DNA from 2 places in the Terribacillus jepli genome. Region 1 is predicted to be linked to the other one. Evidence: predicted binding sites of a transcription regulator. Region 1 holds the regulator's gene; the other holds the start of a gene.
What was found. The regulator LexA, encoded in region 1, represses DNA repair genes until DNA is damaged. The targets are predictions, from matches to a motif close to CGAACATATGTTCG.

Region 2: the regulator LexA is predicted to act here: its motif matches at 4,111-4,124, upstream of ruvA (Holliday junction branch migration protein RuvA).

Annotation. Positions count from the first base shown of each region.
Region 1 is NZ_JBFEGH010000004.1:238,460-245,888, forward strand. Features, by position in the region: gene AB1K91_RS06985 (nucleotidyltransferase domain-containing protein) at 1-665, opposite strand, end outside; gene AB1K91_RS06990 (YneF family protein) at 980-1,201, opposite strand; gene sirA (sporulation inhibitor of replication protein SirA) at 1,245-1,643, opposite strand; gene tkt (transketolase) at 1,799-3,802, opposite strand; gene AB1K91_RS07005 (DUF896 domain-containing protein) at 3,929-4,153, opposite strand; gene AB1K91_RS07010 (YneB family resolvase-like protein) at 4,196-4,855, opposite strand; gene lexA (transcriptional repressor LexA) at 5,140-5,769, shown strand; gene AB1K91_RS07020 (helix-turn-helix domain-containing protein) at 6,128-6,961, opposite strand; gene AB1K91_RS07025 (carbohydrate ABC transporter permease) at 7,128-7,429, opposite strand, start outside.
Region 2 is NZ_JBFEGH010000012.1:95,022-102,450, forward strand. Features, by position in the region: gene yajC (preprotein translocase subunit YajC) at 1-3, opposite strand, end outside; gene tgt (tRNA guanosine(34) transglycosylase Tgt) at 20-1,156, opposite strand; gene queA (tRNA preQ1(34) S-adenosylmethionine ribosyltransferase-isomerase QueA) at 1,186-2,214, opposite strand; gene AB1K91_RS13915 (DUF2905 domain-containing protein) at 2,237-2,428, opposite strand; gene ruvB (Holliday junction branch migration DNA helicase RuvB) at 2,434-3,435, opposite strand; gene ruvA (Holliday junction branch migration protein RuvA) at 3,448-4,062, opposite strand; gene AB1K91_RS13930 (BofC C-terminal domain-containing protein) at 4,182-4,667, opposite strand; gene AB1K91_RS13935 (hypothetical protein) at 4,831-5,040, shown strand; gene safA (SafA/ExsA family spore coat assembly protein) at 5,080-6,180, opposite strand; gene pheA (prephenate dehydratase) at 6,270-7,139, opposite strand; gene AB1K91_RS13950 (ACT domain-containing protein) at 7,152-7,429, opposite strand, start outside.

The DNA.
Region 1 (7,429 bases):
CGCTCCGCGGCCTTCTTAAGTTCGATGTCTAACGCCGCTACAAGTTCCACAGCTTCGTTAAATGTGTATTTGCCATTTCTGCAGTCGAGCAATAAATTACGATTCGGCCTATATGTACTGAAATCTCCTGTCTCCAGGATTTCAATGGCGCTAGTCAGCAGCCTAACGCTGTGCATAAAGAATTTCGTGTCATATCCATACTGTTGGATCAAATCCATTCTGCCGGATCGACTTTTGTTCCTTTGCTTAAGCTGTTGAATTTGCGCGTTAGCATAACCTCCAAACTTCCTTTGAATTGCTTTGGAAAGGAATAGATGCCGATTATCAATTAACCGCTGTCCTAAAGCAGTCACTTTCAAATACTGTTCTCTCCTTAAAAACAGGATCTCCATGTTATTTGGTACACCAGTCATGGCATCTTTTACAAACTTGGTAATATGTATAATGTTAATATCAACAACATCTTTGGTATTCTTAAAATTCTTGCCGCCGCTACTATTGTATTCATTGAATGATTCCAAACCCAAGTAATAGCTTACAGGCGGAATGCACACACCTTTATAATCCTTATCCGATTCTTCCGTATTTGTCCCATAAGCGTAGCTGCCTGTTGGAGCCAGGATGATCGTTCTCTCTTCAAGCCATTCGTAATGGATGGGTTTCATATTTCCTCCCTATACTCAACAAATAGATAGTTATATTTTATCCAATTCTAAAACATGTAGTGACTGTTTGAATGTCGGCTCTGAGATAAACTATACAATTTACCCCTAGAAAACCACACACTCAATTATTTAATATGCCACACCAATCAACTATGTATTAGTCCTCCATCAACAAAAAAACCACCCTCCCTGCTAAGTCTCTCAACAGAAAAAGTGGTTCCCGGATTTAATAAAACAATTGCAGCCATCAAATCCCTTTTTTTGCAATGCCATATCGCCAACGTGAAACGTCAAAGCTATATAGAAATAATTGCTTATTTACCTTGTTGGTTATTCATTGCGCGCATCATTTGGTTGATTTTCTTTTGTGATGGTTTTTGACCCATTTGCATCATCATTGTACGAAGCATCTGTTCATTAATTGGCGGGTTTTTCTTCAGATAGTTCATCATGTATCTTCTGGCGATGAAAAATCCAAGTGCTACGCCGATAATCAATGTAGCCAGTGCTATAAGTACGACCCAGATCGGACTCATATTGGCTTCCTCCTTCAAAATATCTCTAATCTAGTATAGACAATCAAAAGGAAGAATACAATAGATGAACCCGTGATTGCAGGTCATTTTTTATGATTGGTGCGATCCATCCGCAGTTGTTGGCAGCAGGTTCGATGATGAAAAAGGATGAATCGAAGTGGCGGAGTTCCGAAAAGATGGTTTCTTCAGCTGTCGTCAAAGAGTCGCAAATGACACGAAGGCAGTGCCGTTCAGCCTCAATGTGAACATTTTCATCCTGATGGAATGCTTGCTGCAGTGATGCATTAGGAGGAAAATCATTTGTAATATAGTCCAGCTGCTCCTGTACATATGCGGTTTTCTCCACCTGGCTGGAGAGGAAAAAGCGATAGAGGATATCCGATTTATAAAAATAGCGGAAGTAGATCTCATGTTTCACCCAATAGACAAAGTACTCTTTCATAAACTTGTCCCCCTTCTCCTTTGAAAGAATAGTATACGTGAGACAGCATTACTTAATCCCTCGGAACTTGTAGCAAAGAGACACGAAGATGCAGAGCTTTACTCGAAAATTGTCGTAAAAGAAAATACCGGTCACTGGCGTGACCGGTATTTCCATTAATCCAATATAGATTTCACTTGTTCAATGACATTATCGACGGTGAAGCCGAATGCTTCGATCAATTTATCGCCGTTGCCGGACGCACCGAATGTGTTGATGCCGATGACTTTGCCGTCAAGGCCGACATATCTTTCCCATCCAAGCGGCGAAGCCATTTCGATACCGACGCGTTTCTTCACTGCAGGCGGCAGGATGCTATCTTTATAGGACTGCTCTTGCAGTTCGAAGCGATCCCATGATGGCATGCTGACGACGGAAGCATCGATGTTCTGCTCACGAAGTGCTGCTTGCGCACGTACAGCGAGCTGTACTTCCGATCCGCTTGCAAGAAGCAATACATCCGCCGTTTCTTTTTGCGCTGGGCTGACAACGTATGCACCCTTCTTCACGCCTTCATACGCCGCTTGCTGCGTAGATGGCAGTGTAGGAAGATCCTGACGCGTAAGAACTAGCGCCGTTGGAACTTTTTCCGATTCAATTGCCAGTCTCCATGCAGCCTGTGTTTCATTGCCATCGGCTGGACGGACAACGCTCAAGCCAGGCATTGCACGCAGTGATGCCAGCTGTTCGATCGGCTCGTGTGTCGGTCCGTCTTCTCCGACTGCGATGCTATCATGAGTCAATACGTATGTCACAGGTGTTCCCATTAAAGCAGACAGACGGATAGCCGGGCGCAAGTAATCACTGAAGACGAAGAATGTACCGCCGTACACCTTCAGACCGCCGTGAAGCGCCATACCGTTCAAAGCAGCGCCCATCGCGAATTCACGCACACCGAACCAGATATTGCGGCCGCTGTAGTTCGATTTGGAGAAGTTCTCTTCCTTCGCTAAGAGCGTCTTGTTGGAACCAGCAAGGTCGGCACTTCCGCCAAACAAAGCTGGCACAGTATCGGCAATGGCATTCAATACCTTTCCGGAAGCAGAACGAGTGGCAATTGCATCTTTGCCTTCCTCGTACGTCGGAAGCGCATCCGCCCATCCTTCCGGAAGTTCACCTTTGATTGCAGCAGACAGTTCTCTTGCAAGCTCAGGATGCGCTTCTTCATACTTCGCAAATAGCTCGTTCCAGGCACTTTCAGCTTCGGCGCCATTTTTGACTACTTTCTCTTCGAAATCTGCATAAACCTCTTCCGGGACGTGGAAGTCTTCATGTTCCCACTTATAATATTCCTTCGTAAGTTTTACTTCATCAACACCCAGCGGCGCACCATGCGAAGCACTTTTCGCTGACTTGTTCGGAGAGCCGTAACCAATGACAGTTTTCACTTCAATCAAAGTAGGCTGTGTTGTATTCGCTTTCGCTTCTTTGATAGCTTCACGAATTGCATCCACATTCGTGCCTTCCTCGACACGAATCACTTGCCAGCCGTATGCTTTGAAGCGGTCTTCCACATTCTCAGAGAAACTGTGATGAAGATCGCCATCGAGCGAGATATCATTTGAATCATACAGGACGATCAGCTTGTCCAAGCCAAGATGGCCCGCAAGTGATGCTGTCTCATGGGAAATACCTTCCATCAAGTCACCATCACCGCAAATGGCATATGTGTAGTGATCCACAACCGGGAAGCCCTCTTTATTATACTTCGCTGCAAGATGCGCTTCAGCCATTGCCATACCGGTAGCCATCGCGATACCTTGTCCCAGCGGACCAGTTGTTGCCTCGACACCATCCGTATGATGGACTTCCGGATGACCTGGTGTACGGGAGCCGAATTGACGGAATGATTTCAAATCATCGATGGATACTTTGTATCCAGATAAATGCAAGAGGGAATACAAGAGCATGGAACCATGTCCGGCAGACAAAACGAAACGATCCCGGTTGAACCAGTGGGAATTCTTCGGATTGTGAGCCATGAAATCGGTGAAAAGCGTATACGCCATCGGTGCAGCACCCATCGGCATACCTGGATGGCCGGAATTAGCTGCTTCGATTGCATCGATCGATAACGTACGAATTGTATTGATTGAAAGCAATTCTGTTGTCTGAACCATGTGAACATCCCTTTCATCTAGCAAATTATGTACTCTTGTTCATCCTATACCGAAATGCTCTGATAGACAAGGATTTATACATAGAAAAAGAAGGGAATGGCTGAGCATGAAGCCAGCCTCCCCTTCTTATTTATCGTCCCGCATTTTCTTCACTTTATCCGGTGTAACATCGTTTCCTTCCGGATCGATGATCGTCATCGTCTTGAATTGGTTCTTGAACGAAGAGCGGACATTCTTCAAATATTCCTGTCTAAGTTCCTTCTGCTCTTTCTGTTCGCCAAGGCTAAGTCCTTCTGTTTTCGCTTTATGTGCCAACGCGTTGATGCGCGCCAATTTTTCTTTGGATATCATTTGTGTATGCTCCTTTAAGCATTAAAGTTCATACACACTATGTTACCTGCTGATGTCCTCCGATTCAAGCGAAAGATATTCCTGATACCTCCTATGTACGGTTGCCTTCGATACACGGAACCCCATACCGCGAAGAACAGAGCTGATTTCCTGGAAAGTGAGCTTGTTGTTTCGCAGCCTGACCACCTCTTGGATCGGAAAGTCAATCCTCTCCCTGCCCGGTGCCGCCTGCTGGTTGCTCAAATTCTTACTCGGATCATAGCCCGCTTCAATCGCCCGTCTCATGCCCCGTTTTATCTTCATATTATGAATTTTCCTCTGGTACTCCTCGACAATACCGACAATCTGGAGCACCATACCATCCGATTCAGAAAGCTGGAATTCGCCATGCTGACTCAACGTATAGACTTTGACCTCAAGCTTTTGCAGGTGATGGAATAATGCAATTTTGGTATTCCCTCTGCCGAGTCTTGTTTCATCCTGGATAAGAAGGCAATCTGCTTCACCTGCTGTAAATAGATCCAGCATGCGAAAGATACCCGGCCGTTCGATTTCATAACCGCTCTGTCTCTCTTCTACGATATCGATGACCTCTATGTCGGAAGAAGCAGCAAGACTCATGAGCTCTTCACGCTGTCGCTCAATGGAACTTGCCTGCTCGTCCTTTTCTGTACTGACTCTGCAATAGATGACTGCTTTCATTGATGTACCCTCTCACTTCAGCTAATTAGACACTCATAATGAGTGTAAAGTATAAGAAGAAAAGCGTGAAGCCGAAAAGCACATAATAGAATAGATCTGATTTCGCTAGTTTTTTGAACATGGTAGACCCCTCCGCGTTTTAAGAACGTGCGTTCTCTTTGTTAATTCCATTATATACGAACATAGGTTCTAGTCAAGGCTTTTTTTCGAACGGATGTTTGTATATTGAAATCTGTCATGGTATACTGTATGTAATAAAAATATATGCACGGGGTGTTCGATACATGATGAAACTATCGAAAAGACAGGAAGCGATTCTAGCATACATAAAGGAACAGGTACTCGATAAAGGCTACCCGCCATCCGTCAGGGAAATTGGGGAGGCAGTCGGCCTGGCATCCAGCTCCACGGTACATGGCCATCTTTCCAGACTGGAGAAAAAAGGGCTGATTCGGCGCGACCCTACCAAACCGCGTGCCATCGAGGTCCTATCATTAGATAACGAAGAACAGACTGAAATCCCCCGCGGCGAGGCAAATTATGCGCCGGTCATCGGGAAAGTGACGGCAGGTATTCCAATCACCGCCGTAGAGAATATCGAAGAATACGTACCGGTACCAAGCCATCTGGTCGGTCCGGATGACAATATTTTCGTTCTAGTCATTGTCGGGGAGAGTATGATCGAAGCCGGCATTCTGGATGGGGACATGGTCATCGTCAAACAACAGCAGACAGCTCAAAACGGTGAAATCGTCGTAGCGATGACAGAGGACAATGAAGCGACGGTGAAGCGGTTCTTCAAGGAAGAGAACCAGATCCGCCTGCAGCCGGAGAACAGTACGATGGAACCTATCATCCTGGATAATGTTAGCATTCTTGGAAAAGTAATCGGTTTATATCGATCCATTCAATAAAAAATCGGCATCTGCCGATTTTTTTTCATAGAATTTACACACTTTCCGCCTTCTTTCGACACATTTTTTGGGTATATTAGAATATGCTTTTACCAAAAGCTAGAAAGCGGGTGGAATCGTGAAGCTATTTTACAAGCTTGTGTGCAAAATACGAGGCCGTCATAAGATTGATAGTGTTACTGATTCATGCAAATGCGGATATACTAGGAGTTACCGCAGGGAACAACACAGTATGGACGATTATTATCTTAAAGAACGTTAAGTACAGTGAGGAAATAAGAGCTTGCCTATGCGGCAAGCTCCTCTTTTGAATGATGGGTTTCTTTTTTAGTTTCTTGCGTTAAGCAAGGCAAACTTATCAATCCGTTATTAAATGATCAATCTTGGCTGGGTTCTTTCTTTTCCTGAATTCACCCGCAGCCATACCGACTGCTTTCCGAAAAACTTTATTAAAATAATTTGCGTTTGAATACCCTACCCTATCAGCAATCTCTGTGATGGATAATCTTGTTGTCATAAGCAAATCAACCGCTTTTTGAACCCTTATTTTAGTGAGATATTTGATTGGTGTTGTATCAAGCTGCTCTTGAAAATGCTTGACTAAGTAATATTTGGAATAACCTGATACTGCAGCGATATCACTCAATGTAAGGGGCTCAGCATAATGTGACTGCATATAAGATAAGGTTTTTGTAATTTGATCAGAAAGATCTTTCTTATGATTTTCCATGTCTCTTACAAATCGATAACACTCCATGATATATTCATAAGCGCTGGCGGATGCTAGATAACTATCTGTAATTTTATTCTCGATCGTATCCTGGTATATTCCCAACAATAGCTGAATCAGTTTTGATTCTGGAGAAATTTTCAGGACGGGACCGTTATTTTCTAAGATATAACGCCAGCATTCCATTGCTTTGCGGCCAACCAAGGTAATGAAGATGAATTCCCATCCATCACTGTCCTTTGGGAGATAATAACGATGCTCACTCGGAATTTCAACAAGAAATGCTTCCCCTGCTTTTAACGAATAACATTTCCCATCAATCTCAAGATTTCCCGTGCCTGATAACGTGTACTGAAATACATACGTGCCAATATCCTGTCTTTTCAATCCATCCCAATCATAGCTCATATCCGGGCTTTTTTTATCTCTGCCGAGCAAGAAAATGTTTGCTGTTTCGTCCATTCCCGCATCCTGAAAATGAAAGCCATAGACACCATAACCTTCTATCTTATCTCTTTGACTTGTATGGATGATTATCTCCCCCTTAACCTTCAGTTTATATCAGCGTACACAAAAAAACGACCGGTATAACAATTGGTCGCTTTTTCAACTCCATCTCCACTATTACTTAACCTTTGACACTTCCAGCTGCTAATCCTTCAATGAAGAAACGCTGCAAGAGCAAAAACAAGATGACCATCGGCAAAGATGCAACGAGTGCTGCCGCACCGACAAGGCCCAACTGGCTTGTATTTTGACCAAAGAAACTGGAAAGTGCAACCGTCAGCGTATGCATATCGGAATCCTGCAGGAAGAAAATCGCGAACTGGTAATCATTCCAGATGTATACGCAAGACAAAATCAGTACGGTCGCCGTGATTGGCTTCAATAACGGAAATACTACCCGGAAGAATACACCAATCGTGCTCG
Region 2 (7,429 bases), on a different contig from region 1:
CATTTACTGCTCCCCCTTTCTAGAAATTCTTCGCATTCGGCTTGTTGAAACCATAACTCTCGAAGAATTCATCTCGAAAATCGCCAAGCCGATCTTCTTTGATCGCCTCTCGTACTTTCCTCATCAATTCTATCAGAAAATGCAAGTTATGGTAAGTAGTAAGCCTAAATCCGAAAGTTTCGTTGCATTTGATCAGATGGCGAATGTAAGCGCGTGAATAATTCTTGCATACCTTACAGTCACAGTTCTCATCAATCGGTCCAAAATCACGGGCATATTGTGCATTGCGGACAACAAGACGGCCTTTGGAAGTCATACATGTCCCATTGCGGGCAATCCGGGTCGGAAGCACACAATCGAACATATCGATACCACGGATTGCGCCGTCGATCAAGGAATCTGGTGAACCTACACCCATCAAGTAGCGCGGTTTATCCTGCGGCAGCCATGGAGTGGTGAATTCCAACACACGGTTCATGACGTCCTTCGGTTCGCCTACGGACAGACCGCCCACCGCATAGCCAGGGAAGTCCATACTGACAAGATCCTGCGCACTCTGCTTGCGAAGATCCTCAAACTCCCCGCCTTGCACGATTCCGAAGAGACCTTGTACATCCGGACGGGCATGCGCAGTCAAGCAACGTTCCGCCCATCGGCTTGTCCGTTCCACTGATGCCTTCATATAATCATAAGTAGCCGGATACGGCGGACATTCATCGAATGCCATCATGATATCACTGCCTAGCGCGTTTTGGATTTCCATCGCTTTCTCTGGAGAAAGGAATAGCTTTTCCCCGCTGATGTGATTACGGAAATGCACGCCTTCTTCCCGGATATCACGGAGATCACTCAGACTGAATACTTGGAAGCCGCCGGAATCGGTCAGGATAGCACCATCCCAGTTCATGAATTTATGCAAGCCGCCCGCTTCACGAATAATCTCATGCCCTGGACGAAGCCAAAGATGATAGGTGTTTGATAGAATAATATTCGCGTTAAGTTCGGTTAATTCCTCCGGACTCATCGTCTTTACCGTTGCCAGTGTCCCTACCGGCATGAAAGTAGGCGTCTCGAAGCTACCATGCGGCGTATGTACGATACCGAGCCGTGCGCCTGTTTGCTTATCTTGTTTGATGAATTCATAACGAATTGCCATATTATAGTAGTTCCCTTTCTATTCTCAATCTATACGAGCAGCATTGCATCACCGAAGCTGAAGAAACGATACCGTTCTTTTACAGCTGTCCGGTATGCATCCAGGATGAAGTCCCGGCCTGCAAATGCACTGACAAGCATGATCAATGTGGATTTCGGCAGATGGAAGTTGGTAATCAATCCATCGATGGCACGATACGTGAATCCAGGATATATGAAAATATCCGTCCACCCACTTGCTGCGACGAATTTTCCATCATTGTCACGTGCGATCGTTTCCAATGTACGTGTGGAGGTCGTCCCGACAGAAATGATCCGTCCCCCGGCTTCACGGATCCGAGTCAGCTGATTTGCCGTTTCCTGCGACATTTGATAAAACTCGGAATGCATCTCATGTTCTTCAATCGATTCCACACTGACGGGACGGAAAGTTCCCAATCCAACATGAAGTGTGATGAATGCAATCTCTACACCTTTTTCCTGAAGACCCGCAAGCAATTCTTTCGTGAAATGCAATCCAGCTGTCGGAGCGGCTGCAGAGCCTTTTTCCTTGGCATAAACAGTCTGATAGCGCTCTTGGTCGGGAAGCTGTTCTTTGATATATGGAGGCAGCGGCATTTCACCAAGCTGCTCTAACACTTCATAGAAAATACCATCATAACGGAACTCGATGATTCGTCCGCCATGCTCCAGCAACTCCGTACAAACAGCTGTCAGTTTGCCATCACCAAAGGAAAGCTCGGTACCGACTTTAACTTTCTTGGCCGGTTTGACCAAAACTTCCCAGCTGTCCCCTTCCACTTGCTTGAGCAAGAGGATCTCCACTTTGGCCTGCGTGTCTTTTTTGATGCCATACAACCGCGCGGGCAATACACGTGTATCGTTGAGGACAAGACAGTCCCCAGGGTTGAGATAGTCACCGATATCGGCAAAATGACGGTGCTCCATAGTACCCGCTTCCTTATTCAATACAAGCAGCCTTGACGCTGTCCGATCTTGAAGCGGCGTCTGGGCGATCAGTTCTTCTGGTAAATGAAAATCATAATCCTGTATATCCATACCTGTTAACTCCTAGTCTGTATCAGCGAAATTTGTTGAATAGGAACATGATTAGCGACAGTACGATACTTACGACAATCGATGTGACGATCGGAAAGTAGACTGTCGTGTTCCCTTTCTTAAAGACGATATCTCCCGGCAGTCTGCCAATGAGCGACATGATGATGCCGATCACTATACATACAACGCCTATAAGAATAAAGATTTTTCCCATGCCGGTCAAGTGCTTGGCACCTCCCGGTTGAAATGGGCATAAGCGAGCGGGGTGACAACCCGGCCGCGCGGTGTGCGCTGGATGAACCCGATCTGCAAGAGATATGGCTCGTACACATCTTCTATCGTCTGGGATTCCTCTCCGATCGTCGCACTGATCGTATCGAGCCCGACCGGTCCACCGCGGAAATGGTCCATGATGGTCGTCAAGAGCTTATGATCGATGTGATCAAGACCTTTTTCATCTACCTGCAGCTGATTGAGTGCTGCATGAGTTGTATCCTGTGTAATGCGGTCTTCTCCTTTGACCTGGGAAATATCGCGGACCCGCTTCAGCAGGCGGTTGGCAATCCGCGGCGTTCCCCTCGAACGCAATGCGACCTCTATGGCAGCGGACGGTTCGATCTCAACATCGAAAATAAGGGCTGTCCGTTCCACGATGCTTGCCAAATCTTCCGTATTATAAAATTCAAGGCGGCTCAGCACGCCAAAGCGATCCCTTAAAGGAGCAGATAATAAGCCAGCGCGCGTTGTGGCGCCAACCAATGTGAACGGAGGTAAATCCAAACGGACACTGCGGGCACTTGGTCCAGTCCCGATGACAATGTCCAGGCAGAAATCCTCCATGGCCGGGTACAGTATTTCTTCGACCGCACGCGGCAGACGGTGGATTTCATCGATGAACAGCACATCTCCTGCTTCCAGAGAACTCAGTATCGCTGCCAAATCTCCGGCTTTCTCGATCGCCGGTCCGCTTGTCGCCCGAAACGAAACACCCATCTCATTGGCGATGATCGAAGCCATTGTCGTCTTCCCTAAACCAGGAGGTCCGTAAAGCAATACATGGTCAAGCGGCTCATCCCGCATCTTCGCAGCCTCGATGAAAATCGCCAGGTTCTCCTTTGCCTTATGCTGGCCGATGTATTGTTTCAATGTGCTCGGGCGCAAACTGAGCTCGATCACTTCGTCTTCCTGCTTCAATTCATTCGTAATCATGCGATCTTCCATCTTCGTACTCCTTTATTTCTTTTGACTTAACAAAGCCAAGCCTTTCTTGATCAAGTAGTCGGCACTGTCACTGTCTTCCTTTTTAAGCTGCGGCAAAATAGCCTTGATCTCGCGTTCCTGATAACCAAGTGCCCGCATCGCATCTTCTGCATCCTCCAGAGCAATGCGTTTCTTTGCTGTATTGCTTTGTGTTCCTGCAGATGCCTCGATTGCTGTGAGCGAAACCATATAGACCAGCTTGCCCTTCAGATCGAGTATCATCTGACGCGCTGTCTTCTTACCGACACCTTGGAAGCTTGTCAGGAATTTATCATCTTCTCTCTCAATGGCAGCCACGAACTCCTCGACATTGACACCAGCAAGAATCTGCAAGGCATTCTTAGGTCCTATACCTGATACCCCGAGCAGTTTTTGAAATAAGAATTTGTCCTCTGTATTTTTAAACCCGAATAAAGTCTGGGCGTCCTCTCGTACATAATGATATGTATGGACAAGTGCCTCCTTTCCTTCTTCCATTTGGAATTGAAAAGGATTCGGGCAAATGACTTCATATCCTACACCATGTGCTTCCACAAGCACTGCTTCATCTGTAATTCCAGTAATCTTGCCTTTGACATACGCTATCATGCTGCTTCTCTCCTACCTGAATCAATAACTTCTTCCTAGTTTACCACACAAGCGTATGTTCGTATAAGATTAAAGGCGAAAAACAAGAAAAGGACCCCTCCTTTTCAGGAAAGATCCTATTAGCTTGGCAGTGCTTCTATATCATTTTTGGAACGGAATGTTTCCAGGACATCTTCATAGACTTCTTTGGATTGAATCCTGATCCCTTCTTTCAGCTGTTGGGCTTGATGGCTTTCCAATTTGCCCTTATTTATCTGGTAAAAAGACTGGACGGCCTGCTGATCGATCGGACGGCCTTCGAAAATCGTCAGCTTTCCTTTATAAATTCCAAAATAGCCATTCTTCTTCAAAGCCGGTGAGATATCCATCACTTCCTGTTTAAACACAACTTGTCCTTCTGTCTGTGAAACAAGCTGCCAGTCATGGTAGGTGGACCAGAAATCTTCCATCGCATAGATTTTCTCTCTATGGGTCACCACTGTCTGCTTGCCATCAATATATTGACGCTGTAATACGACCTTCACTTCCACCGGATCCGCTGCTTGTACTGTCATGATTGGAACGATTAAAAGGAAAAGCATGCAAAAGACTAAGAAACGCCTCATGACCTCCCACTCCTATTCCATTTCTTTTCCTTCATTTTTTCCTATTGACAGTTCTTTATCCGATTTTTTTCAAAAAAAATTCATTTGACCCACACTTTTTAGGTTTTGCTTTCGATTATATGTGGTAATGGATTAGAAAGTTATAGACAAAGGCGGGATAAAAGTGAGGAACGATGCGCAGCAAAAGTACCTTCACTATGTGGAAGCGAAAAGCGAAGCAAATATGGCGAGCGTTTTCTCAGAAGAAAAAGCGACCCTGATACTTAGAAATCACATACAACACGCCGGATTGTCCAAAGCAGAAGTTCTTGCAATGGAAGATAAGTATCGCCAGGATATGCATCGTATTTTTGAGGAACATGGTATATTATAAATGAAAGCCCCTTCAACGGAAAAAGGGGCTTTTTTTATGTTATTTATTATCCTGTTCATCTCCCGGCAGATCTTGGGCAGGAGAAGGCTCATAGAAGTCGGAAAGCGGTGGCTGTACACCGTAAGGATCTCTGTACTCAGGCTGCACTTGTGGATACTGTGATACTGCAAAAGGTATATCCGGGCCGCAACAGGAGCGCATTGGTGTTTGCGGATAAGGATATGGCATTGCTTGATTTGTCAGTATAGGGGCTTGGTGATTGCCATCGTAGCGGGAGCCAAAAGGTGCCCCCGTCTGCTGGCCCCCTTGCATTTGCTGACCTGGCTGACCTCCCTGCATCCAGTCTCCTTGATGCTGCTGGCCTGGCTGACCTCCTTGCATCCAGTCTCCTTGATACTGCTGGCCTCCCTGCATCCAGTTTCCTTGATACTGCTGACCTGGCTGGCCTCCTTGCATCCAGTCTCCTTGATACTGCTGGCCTGGCTGGCCTCCTTGCATCCAGTCTCCTTGATACTGCTGGCCTGGCTGGCCTCCTTGCATCCAGTCTCCCTGATACTGCTGGCCTGGCTGGCCTCCTTGCATCCAGTCTCCCTGATGCTGCTGGCCTGACTGGCCTCCTTGCATCGGCATGTTTCCATATGGAGACTGCGGTAAAAGCCAACTTCCATTCATCGGCTGCTGATAGGATGGGTGGCCTTGCATTTGCTGACCGTGTCCCCAACCCGTGCTTGGCTGTGTCGACGGCTGCGTAGGAAGTGCTCCTGCATAACCTTGATTTTGCTGCGTAGTCGGATATGCGCCGCCATCTTGACCTGGCATGGAAATCTGCGGCATCTGAGGCATGATAGGATATGGGGCAGCAGACATATCATCCTCCTGGATTGCTGGTGTGTCATGGAATGTTGGAGCTGGTGTTTGCTGCCCTGTATTCGCTTGGGTCCCAGTTCCTGCTTCAGAGCGGATAACCGCTTCTTTTTCTATTGCTTTTGTTGTCGTCGGTATTTTCAACTTCATACCTGGTACTGCCAATTCCGGCTCACGAATATGCCTGTTCATTTCCCGCAATTCATCAAAGCTGACACCATATTTACTTGCGATACTCCACATCGTGTCGCCTTTTTGCACAATATGAATCTTCAAATCTGAAACTCCCCTTTCATGAACTCACGCATTACTCCATCATCTTATGCATCAAATTCCAAAAGGTTGAAATAGAAAAAGCCGACACGTCATAAATTTGCGCCGGCTTTTTCCTTATATTGGTGAATCGGATAGCTTCCGAGTACCGTAAGATCGCAGCCTAATGCTGCAAGTTCTTGCTGGACTCCTTGAAACAGAATATCTTCCGCTTCACAAGACACATCCATGATGAAGAAATAATTACCCAATCCTGTTTTCATCGGTCTGGATTCGATCTTCGACATATTGATCTTCCGCCACGCAAAAGCTGCCAATACTTGGTGCAGGGCTCCTGCATAATCGTGCGGAAGGGTGACGTATAATGACGTTTTTCTCTGGTCCCCGGAACCTATTGTCAGCGGGATATTGGTCTTTTGTTTTGCCAAGACGAAAAAACGTGTATGATTGTTCGCATAATCATGGATATCTTCTTGCAATATAGTCAGACCGAATTCCTTGGCAGCTAGTTCATTGCCGATTGCTGCAGCAGGCTCCTCCATTGCAGCAACCATCTCCGCTGCGGTACCCGTTGAAGATGTTGCATGGGTAGTTGCTTGCGGAAGCTGCGTATGCAAGAATTGATGACATTGCGCAATTGCATGACTATGGGAATACACCGCTTCTATGTCATGTAACGCAAGCTTCTTATTCGTCAACAAATGCTGCCGAATCGGAATGACAATTTCCCCGATAATTGGCAGTTTTACTTGGTGAATCAAATAGTCCATCGTAATCGGGACTGTACCTTCGATTGTATTTTCGACTGGAACGACACAATAATCCATTTCCCCATTCGCCACAGCATCCATGCATTGCGGAATCGTCGCATAGCTGTATGCTTCTTCATCAGGGAACAAAGCATCGACTGCCATTTTCGTAAACGTTCCCTTTGGTCCTAGATAACTGATCTTCATCTTCATCTGCTCCCTTGCCTAAGCTTCCGAACTCAAAATCTCCACTTTATCTACATACTCCAATGCACGAAGTTCATCCAGCAATGACTGGATATCGGCATGCATGCCAGACGTATTCAATGATATGGTCACATTGGCTCTTCCTTGCAAGGGAATCGTCTGGTGAATCGTCAGGATATTCCCACCTGATCTGGCTACGATGGCCAATAACTCCGAAAGCGTACCTGTCCGGTCCTCCAAATGGAAGAAGAGCGTGATCATCCGCTGCTTCACCATGGCCCGGAACGGAAACACTG